3 regions of the Thomasclavelia ramosa DSM 1402 genome follow, and region 3 is predicted to be linked to each of the others. Evidence: riboswitches for the same ligand, from Rfam matches in the RefSeq annotation. Region 3 holds a riboswitch; each other region holds the start of a gene.

Region 1 (5,572 bases), 1.4 Mb from region 3:
CGCCCAATAATTGCTTTGTTATTAAAAATATTTGTTAGCTTATGAGCAATCTCACATAAAACGGTATCCCCAAAACTATGACCAAGATTATCGTTGATATTTTTAAAGTTATCAATATCAATCAATAATAAAGCACTACTAGACTCTCTTTTTTTATTTAAATATTCATTAACAATTTGACCAAAAGCGGTTCGATTGTATAGTTTAGTGAGCGGATCGGATTGAGATTGGCGCAATAATTCTAATTCATGTATTTTCTTATCATTAATATCTTTTACATAGACAAAGCCAAATAATTTATTTGTTTCACCAACGTGTAAGAGATGAATCGTTGTACTGACCCAGCCTTGTTTTTGAGTTGCATTGAGCGAACGATATTCACAATATACTTCCGTAATCCCCTGTTCAAATAATTTCTTTAAACGGTGAGGATGTAATTCTTGGTAGAATTTATTTTTATCATCAGGATGGACGCATTTTTTAGTCCAGCGAAGTAAAAACTCACTATAACTACAGTTAGTGTTTAAGTCAACTAGTTTTAACATGTTAACGGTATTTTCGATAATATCTTCGATAATTAAATCATCATCAATATTAATTTCATAGGATACTAAAGCATCTGATGCTATTGCTGCTTTAAACTGTCCCTCATGAAGATATTTTTGATGACTGATTTCTAGATTTTTTAAAACTTTTTTGTTTTCAGTAATATTTTCGACTAAACAAATTATATATACTGACTGATTATTGTATATAAAGGATAGTCTGGAACGAGTCCAAATCAAGTCATTATCTTTATTAAATGATTGAGTCTCAATTTCGAGAAATTCTTCTTTCTTTTGAATGATACTAGTAATTGTATTTTTTACTTTTTGATAATCATTAGAATAGGGAAGAGAATAGTTGAAGCCGTCATTACGCTTGTATTTAAAAAGTTGATAATAAAGATCATTAGCATATTCAAAATGAAAATTATGACGATATGTAATGATTGCACAAGCAGTATTTAAATGGTTACAGATCTTAGTGATCATATCAAGATTATATGGATTAACTGGCATTCTATTTTCCTCCTTATTAAATTAGAAAAAATAGCTCTACCTCATTATACTACTAAAGCAATTATATCGGTTGAATTATTTTAATGTTTGATTAATATTCCAGCAATGATCTAATGGTCCACTGCCATGACCTAGGTTAAGATTAGCTTTTAAAGCCCCGGTAATATAGACTTTAGCTCTAGTAACGCTTTCTTCAATTGAATATTCTAAAGCTAGATTGGAAGCAATTGCTGAAGAAAGGGTACAGCCAGTGCCATGAGTATTAGGATTATTAATTTTTTCTCCTGTCAACCAAGTAATATTTCCCCGGTAATAAAGAAGGTCATCAGCCCGTTCTTCAAAATGGCCCCCTTTGATCAAAATGTAGCCGTGGTACCATTCACTAATCATCTTTGCGGCTGTAATCATGTCATCTTTAGTATTAATTTTTAAATTTGTTAAAACCTGTGCTTCAGGGATATTAGGGGTAATAATAGTAGCTAATGGAATAAGCTTTTCTTTCAAGAGTCTTAGAGCATTGTCAGCTAATAAACGAGATCCGCTAGTAGAAACCATAACAGGATCAACAACGATAGGACAATCTTTTTGTGATGTTAATTTATTTACGATCATTTCAATTAATACTGGACTGGAAACCATTCCAATTTTAATTGCATCAGGATAAATATCTTCAAAGACACAGTCAAACTGTTCGGCTAAAAAATCAGGTTTTACTTCCATAATATCTCTAACACCTAATGTGTTTTGGGCCACTAAGGCAGTAATAATACTCATCCCGTAGACTTTATGAGCTGTCATGGTTTTTAGATCCGCTTGAACTCCTGCTCCACCTGTTGGATCAGTTCCTGCGATAGTTAGAACTTTTTTCATAATCATATCTCCATTTCTGATAAATTTTTTAAATTTAAATCACTTATTTTGCAAATTTCATCCCAATCATCTTGATTACTTTGATCTGCAACGGCCCATACTGTAAAACCTTGCTTTTTTGCAGCAATTATTGCATGAAGGGCATCTTCAATAACAATGCATTCATCTTTATGGAGGTGTAATGCAGAGATTGCATAATTGTAGGCCTCGCCACTGCGTTTATCTAAAGTAGTATGATCACATGTAATAATTTCATCAAATTTTGATGTTAGATTATATTTATCAAGAATGTTAATTGTTGCTTGATAATTATTTGCAGTTAATAAGCACAGTTTTTTATGATGGTTAAAACAGTTAGTAATAAATTCCAAAGCCCCTGGTTTTAAGGGAATTTCGCTTAAATAAATATGATTCAATAAACTATTAACTTCATTGATTAAAACATCAAGAGGCTCTTTTAATTGATATGTCTCAGCGATGTATTTAATTGCTTGGTTAATTGATAGTGGTGCCAAGATATCTTTAAGATTTGCCTCAGGGGTAATTCCTTTTAATTCGAGAAAACGACTGCCTAATTCATTCCAAATGTGCATCGAATCAAGCAGAGTTCCATCCATGTCAATGATATAACCTTTAATCATAGATTCCTCGGGCATGTGCTTTTAATTTAGCGGCTGCTTCTTTTATATCAGGAGCGCTCATAATGGCTGAAACAACAGCAATACCATCAATTTTTGTTCCTTTTAAGAGTAGGCAATTGTCTTGGTTGATACCACCGATTGCTACAACAGGTAAGCCAATTTTTGTAGTTATTTCATGTAATTGGGTAAAGCTCACTGCTGTAGCATCATCTTTAGTTGAAGTATTGAACATGGCTCCCACTCCTAAATAATCAGCACCATCTTCCTTGGCGGCAAGAGCTTCTTTTAAGTTGTGAGCAGAAACCCCAATAATTTTATGAGGACCGATTATTTTTCGAACTCTTTTAACAGGCTGATCATCTTGACCGATATGAATTCCATCACTGTCTACAGCCAATGCTACGGCTACATTATCGTTGATGATAAAGGGAATATGGTATTTAGAACAAATTGTTTTGACTTTTTTTGCTTGAATAGTAAATTCTTCATCGGTTAAATTTTTTTCGCGTAATTGAACCATTGTTACTCCACCTAAAATAGCTTGTTCAATATCTTCTTCAAGTGGACGATCGTTCAACCAGCTGCGGTCGCTGACTAAATATAGTTCTAGCATGTTTCTAGTGAAGTTCAATTTTAACACCGGCTTTCAATTGATAATAATTAATTGTACTCAAGGCATCGATTAAATGCATTCTAAAACTGCTTGTTCCACTATTGTCATTACGAACTCTTTGATCAGCTAACTCACCACAGTATCCCATCATTGCAATCGTATAAGCAGTAGTTTCTAAAAGATCATTTTGACCAATAGCGGTTGTTGCTCCAAGAATTGCCGATAACATACAACCTGTTCCTGTGATTCGTGACATCATTGCACAACCGTTAGTGATTACATAGGTTTTTTCTTGATTGGCAACAATATCAGTTGCTCCAGTGATTGCGATTACGGCACCGGTTTCTTGACTAAATTTCTTAGCAAAACTAATAACTTCATTAAGATTTTCAGCTGTTACAATATCATTGATATTGGCATCGACTCCTTGAGTTGAAGTCATATTCATTGCTAGGGCTTTTATTTCGGAAATATTTCCTCGAATAACACTAAAATTAATTTCTTCAAGTAGTTTTTTTGCAGTATTAGTCCGAAGCTTGCTAGCTCCAGCACCAACAGGATCGAGAACAACAGGGTGATTTAAATGGTTAGCCATTTTTCCTGCTTTGATCATTGAAGCAACTGTCCTTTCATTCAGCGTACCAATATTGATTACTAAAGCATTACAGATTGTTGTAATTTCCTCAACTTCATGAATGTCATCAGCCATAATGGGGCTGCCATTAACAGCTAAGATGGCATTAGCACAATCATTGACAGTAACATAGTTAGTAATGCAATGCACAATTGGATTGCGTAATTTAATTTCTTCTAAAACTTTTTCAAACATATTCTTCCTCACTTTCTTAAAGCACTAAAAAGAGAATATGCCAAGTGCCATATTCCCTACTTATTGTTAGTGAGTATGTCCCTACGTTGGCATTATCCAAATCAGGTTAGCGGTCGAAGTTCACAACTTCCTCTCAGCCTGTTTACAAGCTCCCGTGCTTTAACTATATCATAGCATTTTCAAACTATTTCAGCAAACTAAGTATCAAAATTTTTTTGCGTTGATAATAAAAGAAGATTGAAATGCATAATTATATCGAGTATAATTAGTAGGGTTAGCGTTAAAACCCAGAACGGAGCGATAAAATGAAAAATAATTATGATGTTGTGGTTGTTGGAGCGGGACCAGCAGGAATCATGGCCTGCTATGAACTGTATTTGAAACAGCCGGAATTGAACGTATTGCTTATAGATAAAGGTCAGGATGTTATGAAACGTCACTGTCCAATCAAGGAAAAGAAGATCAAGTCCTGTCCAATCATCAGGAACAATGAACCGGGCTGTCTTCCTGCCTGTTCGATTACAGCCGGATTTGGCGGTGCCGGTGCCTATTCTGACGGTAAATTCAATATTACCAGTGAATTTGGCGGCTGGCTGACTGACTATCTTTCAACCAATGAGGTTGAAGATGTAATCAACTATGTTGACAATCTTTATTTAAAACACGGAGCAACCAGAGAAATAACGGATCCTACGACTGACAAGGTCAAAGAAATTGAACATCGAGGCTATGCAGTAGGATTAAAACTGCTGCGGGCCAAGGTAAGACATTTAGGAACAGAAGAGAATCTGCGGATCATGACAGAAATGTCAACGGAACTGAAAGAACATATTGATATGGCATTTAGAACAGCTGTAAAGGAAGTGCTGGTTGAAGACGGACATGCTGTCGGGGTAGTTCTGGAAAATGATGAGGTCATCAAAGCGAAGAAGATCGTACTGGCACCGGGACGAGACGGTTCTGCCTGGCTGACAAAAGTACTGAAACAGCATGGACTGGAGCTTTATAATAATCAGGTCGATATAGGAGTGCGGGTAGAGACCAGCAATATCGTAATGGAAGAGATCAACAGCAATCTGTATGAAGGTAAATTTGTCTATAATACAAGTGTCGGAACAAAAGTAAGAACATTCTGTTCAAATCCGTCAGGGCATGTAGTAATAGAGAATCACAGCGGGACGATGCTGGCGAACGGACATGCCTATCATGATCCGAAGCTGGGGAGCAAGAATACCAACTTTGCGCTGCTGGTATCCCATACCTTCAGCGAGCCGTTCAATGAACCGAATGAATTTGCACATGAGGTGAGCAGACTGGCGAACAAGCTGTCAAACGGATCAGTCATGGTGCAAAGATATGGAGATATCAAGAAAGGGAGAAGAACGACTTACAAGCGTTTGAAAGAAGGGTATACAGAGCCGACCTTAGCAGAGGCGGTACCGGGAGATCTGGGGCTGGTATTACCGTACAACACGATGAAATCAATTATCGAGATGATTGAGGCACTGGATAATGTAACACCGGGGATAGCGAATGAGCATACGTTGCTGTATGGAGT
Region 2 (5,572 bases), 130 kb from region 3:
AAGTTCATCGACTTAATAAAGCGCGCCAAGATGATCTTCTTTCACACATGGAAAGTGGATTATTAATAGTCGCTGGATGTACTACAGCCAACCCATTTCATTCAATTAATCCAGCGATTCGTTCTCGTTGTCATATTCTCGAAGTTAGACCTTTAACTGTTGATGAAATTGTAGCTGGTTTAAATAAGGCAATGACTTCACCAAATGGTTTAAACAACAAATATACGATTGAAAAAGAAGCATTGCATAGTATTGCAAAATTATGTAGTGGCGATATTCGCTATGGTTATAACTGTTTAGAAATTTGTACAATTGTTTGTGAAAATAATCATATTACTCAAGCTGATTTGAAAACTGCTGCTATTAAAACTAATGTTGTCTATGATAAAGACGAAGATAATTACTACGATACATTAAGTGGTTTGCAAAAATCAATCCGTGGTAGTGATCCTAATGGTGCTATGTATTATTTTGCTAAACTGATTGAATCAAAAGATATTGAATCTTTAGAACGGCGACTTATCACAACTGCTTATGAAGATATTGGTTTAGCCAATCCAAATGCGTGTATGCGTACGGTAATTGCTATGCAAGCCGCTAAAACAATCGGTTTTCCAGAAGCTCGAATTCCTATTGCTAGTGCAATTATCGATTTATGTTTATCACCAAAATCAAAATCTAGTGAAAATGCAATTGATGCTGCATTAACTTCACTAAATGAACGTTCTTTAAAAACCCCTTCTTACTTACGTCTTACGCCGGTTGGTTTAGAAGATGATGAAAAGTATGATTATAGTCGGCCAGAATTGTGGGAATATATTCAGTATCTTCCAAAAGAACTAGGAAATACACAGTTCTATGTACCATGGATGACCAGTAATTATGAAAAAGCTTTAGCTGAGAATTATCGAAGAATTTTGAAACACGGGCGTACCAGTGATATAAAAAAACTAAATCAACAAAATAAGTAATAAAAATTGACATTTGCGTGCAGTAAAGGTAGACTTATTTATATAGAAAGGGAGCTCGTATGCGGGCTGAGAGGAAGTAATCTAACTTCGACCTGTATAACCTGATTTGGGTAATGCCAACGTAGGGATCTAGCCACTATTTTTGTTTATGTTCGGTTTGAACCTATTTTGGTCCAAACCTTTTTCTATACAAAAAAAGAATGGAGATAAAAAATGAATTACACAACACAAATGAATGCAGCAAAAAAGGGAATCATTACTCCTGAAATGAAAATTGTTGCGGCTAAAGAGAAAATGAATATTGAAGAATTGAAGACACTAATAGCCCAAGGAAAAGTTGTTATCCCAGCCAATAAGTATCATACCTGTATTAATGTAAATGGGATTGGTTCAATGCTTAAAACAAAAATTAATGTAAATCTTGGAACTTCTAGAGACTGGAAAGATTTAGATATGGAACTTAAAAAAGCTAATGATGCTGTCAATATGGGAGTTGAATCAATAATGGATTTAAGTTCATATGGCGATACTCAAAAATTCCGTCGCAAATTAACCAAAGAATGTCCCGCAATAATTGGAACAGTGCCAATCTACGATGCTGTAGTTTATTATCATAAGCCCTTAAAAGAAATTACTGCTCGACAATGGATCGATATTGTTGAGATGCATGCTCGCGACGGAGTAGATTTTATGACAATTCATGTAGGAATTAATAAAAATACAGCTCAACGTTTTAAAGAAAATAAGCGTCTTACTAATATCGTTTCTCGAGGCGGTTCAATTATTTTTGCTTGGATGGAAATGACTGGTCAAGAAAATCCTTTTTATGAATACTATGATGAAATCCTTGATATTTGTCAAAAATATGATGTAACAATGAGTTTAGGTGATGCTTGCCGTCCTGGTTCAATCGAAGATGCTGGCGATATAAGTCAAATTGAAGAATTGGTGACTTTGGGAGAACTTACAAAACGTGCATGGCAAAAAGATGTTCAAGTAATTGTTGAGGGTCCAGGTCACATGGCTTTAAATCAAATCGAAGCTAATATAAAAATTCAACAAACCATTTGCCAGGGAGCCCCTTTTTATGTTCTTGGTCCACTAGTTACTGATATTGCCCCAGGTTATGACCATATCACAGCTGCAATTGGCGGTGCATTGGCTGCCGCTAATGGTGCTGCTTTTCTATGTTATGTAACTCCTGCTGAACATCTTCGTCTCCCTGATCTAAATGATGTTAAAGAAGGAATCATCGCATCTAAAATTGCAGCACATGCTGCCGATATTGCGAAAGGTATCAAAGGGGCAAAAGATTTGGACTACCAAATGAGTTGTGCCAGAAAAAATTTAGACTGGGAAAAAATGTTTGAATTAGCCATTGATCCTAAAAAAGCACGTACATACCGCCAACAAGCAAAACCTGAAAAAGAAGATACTTGCAGTATGTGCGGTAATTTCTGTGCTATAAAAAATATGAATCGAATTTTAAATGGAGAAATTGTTAATATTTATGATGAATAAAAAAGTCGTCTGTTTTCAGACGGCTTTTAATATATAAAGAGTAATAAAAATTCAACTATTTTAGCATTTAGATTATGCTGTCGCAAGATAAAATTACTAATCATTTCTAGTGAACAATTAGTGCTAACTAATGTATGGACACCATTTGCAGAACTTCCAATTGCAACATAACCATGAGCCATACCCCCAATTGCGAGTTTGGAGGCAATTGCCATACCTCCAATTGCATAGATTCCTATTGCCATTCCACCTACAGCAAAATAGCCAATACTTAGCCCTCCTAAGCTAATTCCCCCTATAGCAATTCCTGCTAATGTCAATAAACCAATTGCCAGACCGCCAAGACTAAATACACCAAGTGCTAAAGCCCCAAAACTAAAAAGCCCTACCGCAATATTGCCAATTGCAATAATTCCTTTCGCAATTCTAAAACCACGACCTAAATTAATATGAATTAATGGAACATTTCCAATTTTAAATTTACTCTTATATTCATAAGTAAAGAGATGACGCACTACACTTCTCAATTCTTCACGGTCAACTGTAACATAATCATTACTTTCATGTCCAATTAATTCATCTAAAGATATACCAAATAGATCAGCAATTTCAATTATTCGTTCTAATTCAGGTGTAGATTGACCTGATTCCCACTTACTTACCGATTGTCTCGATACTCCTAACCGAAAAGCTAATTCCTCTTGCGACAATCCCTTTTGTTTTCGATATTTATTTAAGTTGTCATTAAACATCATTTATTTCTTCCTCCTGACAACCATGATTATAGTTTTTTTATTCCAAATCACAATAAACTACGGCTAGGCAATCTGTCAACTAACAGTTGCATAAACAATAAAAGGGTATAATTACCCTTCTAATTCACTGATAACTGCATTAATCGTCTCATTAAAATTATTTAGATTCACATTAAACCAAATAACCGGAACTTGATTATTAAACCAAGTATATTGACGCTTTGCATAATTACGAGAATTCTTTTTTATCAACTCCAAAGTTTCATCAAGTGTTTGAGTTCCCTGATAATAAGCAAACCATTCCTTGTACCCGATTGCTTTCATGCTTTGCATTTCACGGGTATAATTCTTTTTCATTAAGCCATCTATTTCTTGAAGCAATCCCTGCTCCATCATCAAATCAACACGTTGATCGATCCGCTGATATAAACTTTCACGTTCTAATGTCAGCCCAATAAATTTAGCATTATAAATTAATTCATGATTTTGTTTGGCAAGTGTTTCACTTTTTTTTATCCCTGTACTTTCATAAATTGCAATTGCTCTTAAGACCCGTTGACGATTATTAGGATGAAGCTCTTTAGCACTTGCTTTATCAATCTCAATTAAATAATTGTATAACTCTTCATTTGAATAATCTTGATACTTCTCAACATATTCTTGATGATTGGTTTGACTTTCACTAAATTCATAATCATAAAGTGCTGCTTTAATATATAATCCTGTACCACCTACAATAATCGGCAATTTACCACGTGATATTATTTCTTTTATTTTTAAACGAACTTCATCTTGAAAATCTTTTACACTATAGCTTTCAGTTGGCTCCTTAACATCAATCAAATGATGAACAATACCTTCCATTTCATCATCTGTTACTTTAGCCGTTCCAATATCCATTGTTTTATATATTTGCATCGAATCACCGCTAATCACTTCGCCATTAAAATGCTTAGCTAGAGCAACGCCCATCCTAGTTTTTCCAACCCCAGTCGGACCAACTACAACAATAACTTTCTCCATTACACGACCCTCTTAAATAACTTTTCAATTTCATAAGTTGAATAATATATAATTGTTGGTCTTCCATGCGGACAAACGTATGGATTATCACAACGCATTAAATTATCAATAATATTTTGCATCCCCTCGGTTGATAAATGTGTATTTGCTTTTAATGAAGCTTTACAACTAAGCGTAGCAATTGCATGATCTTGTAATTTGATGACATCGATTTTATTATCATTTAATAACTGCATCATCATATCTTCAATAAATACTTGCTCATCAATATTTTGCATCCATAACGGTAATTGCTTTATTACATAACCGCTATTACCAAAAACCTCAAGATTAATTCCAACTTTAGTCAATAAGTCTTTCCTTTCCTCAATAATCAAAAATTCACTTAAAGGATATTCAAGTGTGATCGGTACTAATAAATCCCGCATTGATAGATCAAGATTTTGATATTTTTCCAAAAAATACTCATAATTGATTCTTTCTTGCCCAGCATGCTGATCAACAATATACATTCCTGTTTCATCTTCACAAATTATATATGTACCATGAACCTGTCCTTTAACAAATAACTTCTTTTTCATTAATTTTTCACGTGGCTCAACTTTTGTCTCAATAATTTGTTGATCGGGGATAATGTATTCACTAGTTTCTTCCTTAACAAAAGTAAAATCATCGAAAGATGCGTCTTTAAAAACAACTTCTTGATCATTTTGAGGAAAATCAGCTTCAAATCGTGGTTGCTCTATTGTTTTAATGGGTACTGACTCATAAGTTAAATCAAGACTAGGTTGTTCCAAATTCAAAGGCGCCTTAGTTTTTTTATATTCAGCGGTCGCATCGTAAGTCAAATTAACTTTTGCAAGAGCATCACTAACACCTTGATAAATTAATTCACGTAATTGACTTTCTTTAGAAAAACGTACCTCCAGCTTTGAGGGATGCACATTAACATCTACTAAATAAGGATCTATTTCAATATTAACAATCGCAATTGGATAACGTTTATCAGCTAAATATCGACGATATGCATTATTAATACTATCAACACTCACTTTATTTTTAACTACCCGTGAATTTACCATTGTCACCATATGATTCTTACTAGCACGATTCACATCAATTTTTGAAACATAACCCGTCACATGAAATTCATCATCTTCAAAATCCACTGGAATCATTGCTTTGGCAACATTTAATCCATAAATGTTCGAGATAACTTCCAACAAATTACCATTTCCATTGGTCTTATAAATTGTTCTGCCATTATGAACTAACATAAAAGCAATGTGTGGATGAGATAAA
Region 3 (5,572 bases):
ATATTATTATCTTCCAAAATCAAAATTGATGAAAAAGCATTTTTTTCTAATTCATATTTAAAAGCTTCTTCATTCCATGGCGAACTAAATAAATCATGCTCTAACTTTACAACTTCTTCAATATCACCTAAATCCATCCGTCTGATTAACATATTTTTTTCGCCTCAACATCTTTTAAATAATGAGGAACAAGATTATCAATATTTTGACAATAATCAACACTTTTACCAGCTTGATAAATACAATCACTTAAATCGAGTTTAACTTTGTTAATTCCGACTAAATCACTATCACCAATCACTTGAAAATCAGGATATTGTTCTTTAAAATTAGCAAAATCATCAATCAACATGATTTGATCATCAATTATGGCCTGATTATGCTCATATACCCCAACAAAAATCTTTTTGCTTCGAGCATCAATTACACTGATTGCCTTAGAAGCTCCAGCATAACCATGTAACGAAGAAACTGCCTTGATTTTTATTTTTGAAATTGCTGCCAAAGTTTTGGCAATCGTCAAAGCGACCCGTTGACCAGTATAAGAACCAGGACCAATCGTAATTATCATTTCATCCACATTTAAAACTTCCCAATGATGTTTTTTCAACATTTCATCAAGATGTGTTAAAGCGTACTCAGATTGCCGCCGATTTCCATCTGCTTGATACTTATCAATACATTGATCATCTTCGTATAAGCCAATAACTAAATAAGCATTTGATGTATCCATTACAATTGTCTTCATGTTAAAGCCTCCACAACTTGAGCGTATTTTTCACTATTTGTTTTAAAGACAAATTCGCGAATATTTTCATCAATTTTTTTTATTTCAATTGTTAAACGGTCTACCGGTAAAATATCTTCAATAAAATTAGCCCATTCAACAACACAAACATCATCACTATCAAAAATTTCTTCAAATCCTAAATCATCATCCTGTCCTTCTAAACGATAAGCATCAAAATGTGACAAATTCAAGCGACCTTGATATTGTTTTAAAATGGTAAAAGTAGGACTATTAATAACCTTGGTAATCCCTAATCCTTGACCAATTCCTTTGGTAAAGGTCGTCTTCCCGGCTCCTAAGTCGCCACTTAAAGTCAATAGCATATTTGGTTGTAATAACAAGCCTAAACGATTACCCAAAGCAATCGTTTCTTCAAGGTTATTTACTTTAATTACTTTTTCCATTGTATTCTCCTATCCTTGTGTCAAATCTTCATATACATGATACCAATGTTTCGTAAAATCTTCACTAAACGGTCCTTCACGTTTCGTTGCTAAATCAATTAGCAGTTCTAATTGTTTTTTTAATATTCTATCCAATTCTTTTGAATAATTCATCTGTTTAGCATGTTGCTTATACTCTTCTTCATCTAAAACCCGATAGTTATTATCTGGGAATACTTTTAAATCTAAATCATAATCAATATATTTCAATGCCTCACCATCATATAAAGTTGGTGAAGCAATATTACAATAATAATAAACTCCTGTTTTACGAATCATACAAATCACATTGTACCACTTATTTTTAGGAAAATAACAGATGGCAGGCTCTCTTGTATGCCACATTCGACCATCAGATTCAGTTACTAAGGTGCGATTATTGATTGCAATAAAATGATCATCATTTTCATCTAAGATGAATCCTTTGGCCCAGCATCGATGAATACTTCCATCGTGCTTATAACAGTGAATTAATACTTTTTTTCCTACCAGAGAATCTGACATCTTTTACTACCTCTCTTTATAACAGTACTATTATACACAAATTACTATCCTTTTTAAAGACAGAAGAAAAGAAAAGTAGCAAGCTACTTTTCTTTTACAGTTTAATCGAATTATTTAATCGTGGATATATTAAGGCAAATCCGATGTAGCAAATAATTAAAGTTGGTAGGCAATAGGCTAAATTATAACCAAATGAATACCACCATGGATTCATTCCCTCAGGAGCATATGCTCCAAACAGCCATGCTCCAGATAAATAATGTGAGATAAACTTAAGAATCATTACAACAATAATTCCAGGATAAACTACATGACCTTTAATCTCAAAGTTTTTAAAAAATGATGCTATACCAATTACAGCTAGTGGAATTAAATAATCTAAAAATAATGACCATGGCCCCCAATATGTAGCCAACCCTAAAACAAAATGCAGTCCACAGCAGCAGGCTCCAACAACAATACCGTAATATCCACCTAATAAATATGAGGCTAATAGGATCGGTACTAATGACAGCGTAATACTTCCTCCCTGAGGCTGTCCCGGAACGACTTTAAAAGCTAATTCTAAAACTACTTGTAAAGCCATAAACATCGCCATATAAGCAATTGTTTTGGTTGTAATCTTAAATGTTTTGTTTTTCATATTTGTTTTTCCCCTTCCTTATGAAAGAGCCTAACAAAATTAAAAAATGCTTCTTTGCGAACGCAAAAAAGCAAACAATTTTAAATTTGCTCTCTCTACGCTGGCATTACCCAGTTCAGATGATAAGGGATCAGGCTTATGCCCTTCTCAGCAATTTTGCACCCCTGGCTCGTATACTATTATAGATTATCTTATTATAATATCAAGAAAAAAATCATTTTATTGATATTTCTGTAGCTTCTTTTTTAATATAGTAATCCAATAAGATGTTTTTTCCTTCTGCTGCCGAATTAAAAGAATCTAAATTACCAGTAATATACCTTACTGCTTCTTGCCATTCAGACAAAGCGTATGTTTCAGCTCTTAATTCATTTAAAAACTGTAACTGTTCATGGTCAAGCGATAATCTTCCTCTTAAATCAGAAATATAGGTACACTGCATAATATCGGCTATTTTTTCAAGTAGACCCATCGCTTTTCTCCTTTTCTAAAATAAAATATATGCGTTTCTCTCCCTAAACGCATATACCGAAATTCATATGCTTTTATTGCATATAGAGAACGATAAATCAGACAATATCGTTCAAATGTATTAAAATAATATATATGTTTTTATAGTGTGAAATTTGTTATTTTATAATATTTTATTACGAATTTTGACCGCATAATAGATGCTTGATAATCTCTACCTTTTAAGGACAAATAAATGTACTAATGTTATTTTCCATGAGCCCATCTTAAAAAAGTATCCTGTGAAACGCCTAATTCTTTAGCAGCCTGCCGTGAAGCAATTAAATTTTGTTGCCATTGATGCTTCAAAATTTCAAAATTTTCGGGAATTTCTTTGCGAGGGCGTCCAAATCTCACACCACGCATTCGTGCTGCTTCAATCCCTTCTCTTTGACGCTGACGAATATTTTCACGCTCTGTTTGAGCAACGTAAGAAAGAATCTGTAGAACCAAGTCTGCCACGAATGTTCCCGTTAAATTATCACCAGTACTCCGTGTATCTAATAATGGCATATCCAAAACAACAATATTTACATTTTTTTCTTTAGTGATTTTACGCCATTGGTTTTGTATTTCTTCATAATCACGTCCCAACCGATCGATTGATTTAATAACGATTGTATCTCCAGCACGAATTTTCCTTAATAATTTTTGATATTGCGGCCGATTAAAATCTTTCCCGCTTAATTTATCAAGATAAATTTGTTTCCTTGACATTGGATAATTCTCCAAGGCAATCATTTGCCGATCCTCATTTTGTTCTCTTGTTGAAACTCTTGCATAACCATACACTTTGTTTTCCATAATCTTCTCCTTTATAATAAATTATTTCTTCTACAAGTGCAGTATTGCCTAAACTCGTTCAATATTTCGACAATACAACATTTATAAAAAATATTTTTATATTTTATCTAACTTTAAAGTTAAAAATCTACCTATTAATAATAATTTGTATTCTTTTTATCCAATGATTAAAAAAATCTATATTAAAATTAATAAACGTAATGCTTTTATCTAGAAATTTTACAAAATGATGATATAATGACGATAGATTAAGGAGGCTTTATAAAATGGCAAAAATTATTTCTGTAAATGCAGGTAGTTCTTCATTAAAGTTTCAATTATTTGAAATGGATGACGAATCTGTAATTACATCTGGAGTAATCGAAAGAATTGGATTAGAAGATTCAATCTTTACGATTAAATATCAAGGAAAAAAGACTGTTACAACTAACCCAATTAAAGATCATAAAGTTGCAGTACAACTTTTATTAGATACTTTAATTGAAAAAGGAATTGTAAAAGAGTTAAATGAAATCAAAGGTGTTGGGCATCGTGTCGTTCAAGGGGGATCATACTTTGATTCTTCAGCAATCATTGATGAAGATGTTGTTAGTAAAATTGACGAATTAAAATCATTAGCACCATTACATAATCCCGCTCATTTAACTGGATATTATGCATTTAAGGAAGCAATCCCTGAAGCTGGAGCTGTAGCTGTATTTGATACTGCTTTTCACCAAACTTTAGATCCTAAATGCTATATTTATCCAATTCCATATAAATATTATACAGACTATAAAGTACGTAAATATGGTGCTCACGGAACTAGTCATTTCTATGTTTCTCAACGAGCAATCGAAATGCTTGGAAATCCTGAACATTCCAAAGTTATTGTGGCTCATTTAGGAGCTGGTGGATCTTTAACAGCTGTTAAAGACGGTAAATCAGTAAATACTTCAATGGGATTCACTCCACTTGCAGGAATTATGATGGGAACTCGTAGTGGTGACGTCGATCCTTCTGTAATCGATTATTTGATTGAAGAAGTTGGAATGGACATGAAAGAAGTTATTACGATGTTAAATAAAGAATCTGGACTACTTGGTATTTCTGGTGTGTCAAGTGATTTTAGAGATGTTCAAAATGCTGCTTTAGAAGGTAATGAAAGAGCTCAACTTGCAATCGATATTTTCTATCGTCGTGTTATTGCTTATATTGGTCGTTATTTTATTGCATTAGGTGGTGTTGATGCAATTTGCTTTACTGCAGGAATTGGTGAAAATTCATTCTTTGCAAGAAAAGGAATTTGTGATTTATTAAAAGATGCTTTAGGTATCGAACTTGATGAAGATGCAAATGTTAATGGTCAAGGAGATCGTTTAATTAGTACTCCTAATTCAAAAGTAAAAGTATTCGTTATCCCAACTAATGAAGAATTAGTAATTGCTCGCGATACAAAACGTCTACTAAACTTATAAAATAAACATGTAGCATTCCTGCTACATGTTTTAACGTGATGAAAATTAAAAATTTTTTAAAAGCAACGATTCATGAATCACTTTTAACAGGAATCTTGCTTGCTATCGTTGGGGGCTTTTTAGATATTTATACCTATCTTCTAAAAGGCAATGTTTTTGCTAATGCCCAAACTGGAAACATGGTTCTTATGGGACTTAAAATCGCTGAGCAAAACTATTTAGGTGCTTTATATTATTTATTACCAATATCAGCTTTCTTTTTAGGTATTGTTATTAGTGAATACATTAAGCATCGTTTAAGTAATGTCCAATATGTTGAATGGCAACATTTAATCTTAATTATTGAAATTATTATTCTGACGATCATTGCATTCATCCCTAAAGAGATTCCCTATAGTGTTTGCAACGTAACAATTGGTCT

What was found. A riboswitch is a leader RNA that binds a small molecule or an ion and turns the genes downstream of it on or off. The one in region 3 is predicted to bind thiamine pyrophosphate.
Region 1: another riboswitch for thiamine pyrophosphate. It lies ahead of thiM (hydroxyethylthiazole kinase); the one in region 3 lies ahead of EYR00_RS05940 (energy-coupled thiamine transporter ThiT).
Region 2: another riboswitch for thiamine pyrophosphate. It lies ahead of thiC (phosphomethylpyrimidine synthase ThiC); the one in region 3 lies ahead of EYR00_RS05940 (energy-coupled thiamine transporter ThiT).

The regions. Positions count from the first base shown of each region.
Region 1 covers NZ_CP036346.1:3,123,228-3,128,799, reverse strand. The annotation lists gene EYR00_RS14940 (bifunctional diguanylate cyclase/phosphodiesterase) at 1-1,061, opposite strand, end outside; gene thiD (bifunctional hydroxymethylpyrimidine kinase/phosphomethylpyrimidine kinase) at 1,137-1,931, opposite strand; gene EYR00_RS14930 (HAD family hydrolase) at 1,934-2,572, opposite strand; gene thiE (thiamine phosphate synthase) at 2,565-3,212, opposite strand; gene thiM (hydroxyethylthiazole kinase) at 3,190-4,014, opposite strand; TPP riboswitch at 4,075-4,180, opposite strand; gene EYR00_RS14915 (NAD(P)/FAD-dependent oxidoreductase) at 4,320-5,572, shown strand, end outside.
Region 2 covers NZ_CP036346.1:1,120,315-1,125,886, reverse strand. The annotation lists gene EYR00_RS05355 (replication-associated recombination protein A) at 1-971, shown strand, start outside; TPP riboswitch at 1,009-1,116, shown strand; gene thiC (phosphomethylpyrimidine synthase ThiC) at 1,185-2,492, shown strand; gene EYR00_RS05345 (helix-turn-helix domain-containing protein) at 2,519-3,247, opposite strand; gene miaA (tRNA (adenosine(37)-N6)-dimethylallyltransferase MiaA) at 3,359-4,270, opposite strand; gene mutL (DNA mismatch repair endonuclease MutL) at 4,270-5,572, opposite strand, start outside.
Region 3 covers NZ_CP036346.1:1,246,745-1,252,316, reverse strand. The annotation lists gene rimI (ribosomal protein S18-alanine N-acetyltransferase) at 1-152, opposite strand, end outside; gene tsaB (tRNA (adenosine(37)-N6)-threonylcarbamoyltransferase complex dimerization subunit type 1 TsaB) at 146-748, opposite strand; gene tsaE (tRNA (adenosine(37)-N6)-threonylcarbamoyltransferase complex ATPase subunit type 1 TsaE) at 745-1,194, opposite strand; gene EYR00_RS05945 (DUF402 domain-containing protein) at 1,204-1,737, opposite strand; gene EYR00_RS05940 (energy-coupled thiamine transporter ThiT) at 1,832-2,380, opposite strand; TPP riboswitch at 2,455-2,556, opposite strand; gene EYR00_RS05935 (hypothetical protein) at 2,595-2,852, opposite strand; gene EYR00_RS05930 (recombinase family protein) at 3,098-3,694, opposite strand; gene EYR00_RS05925 (acetate/propionate family kinase) at 3,961-5,151, shown strand; gene EYR00_RS05920 (YoaK family protein) at 5,190-5,572, shown strand, end outside.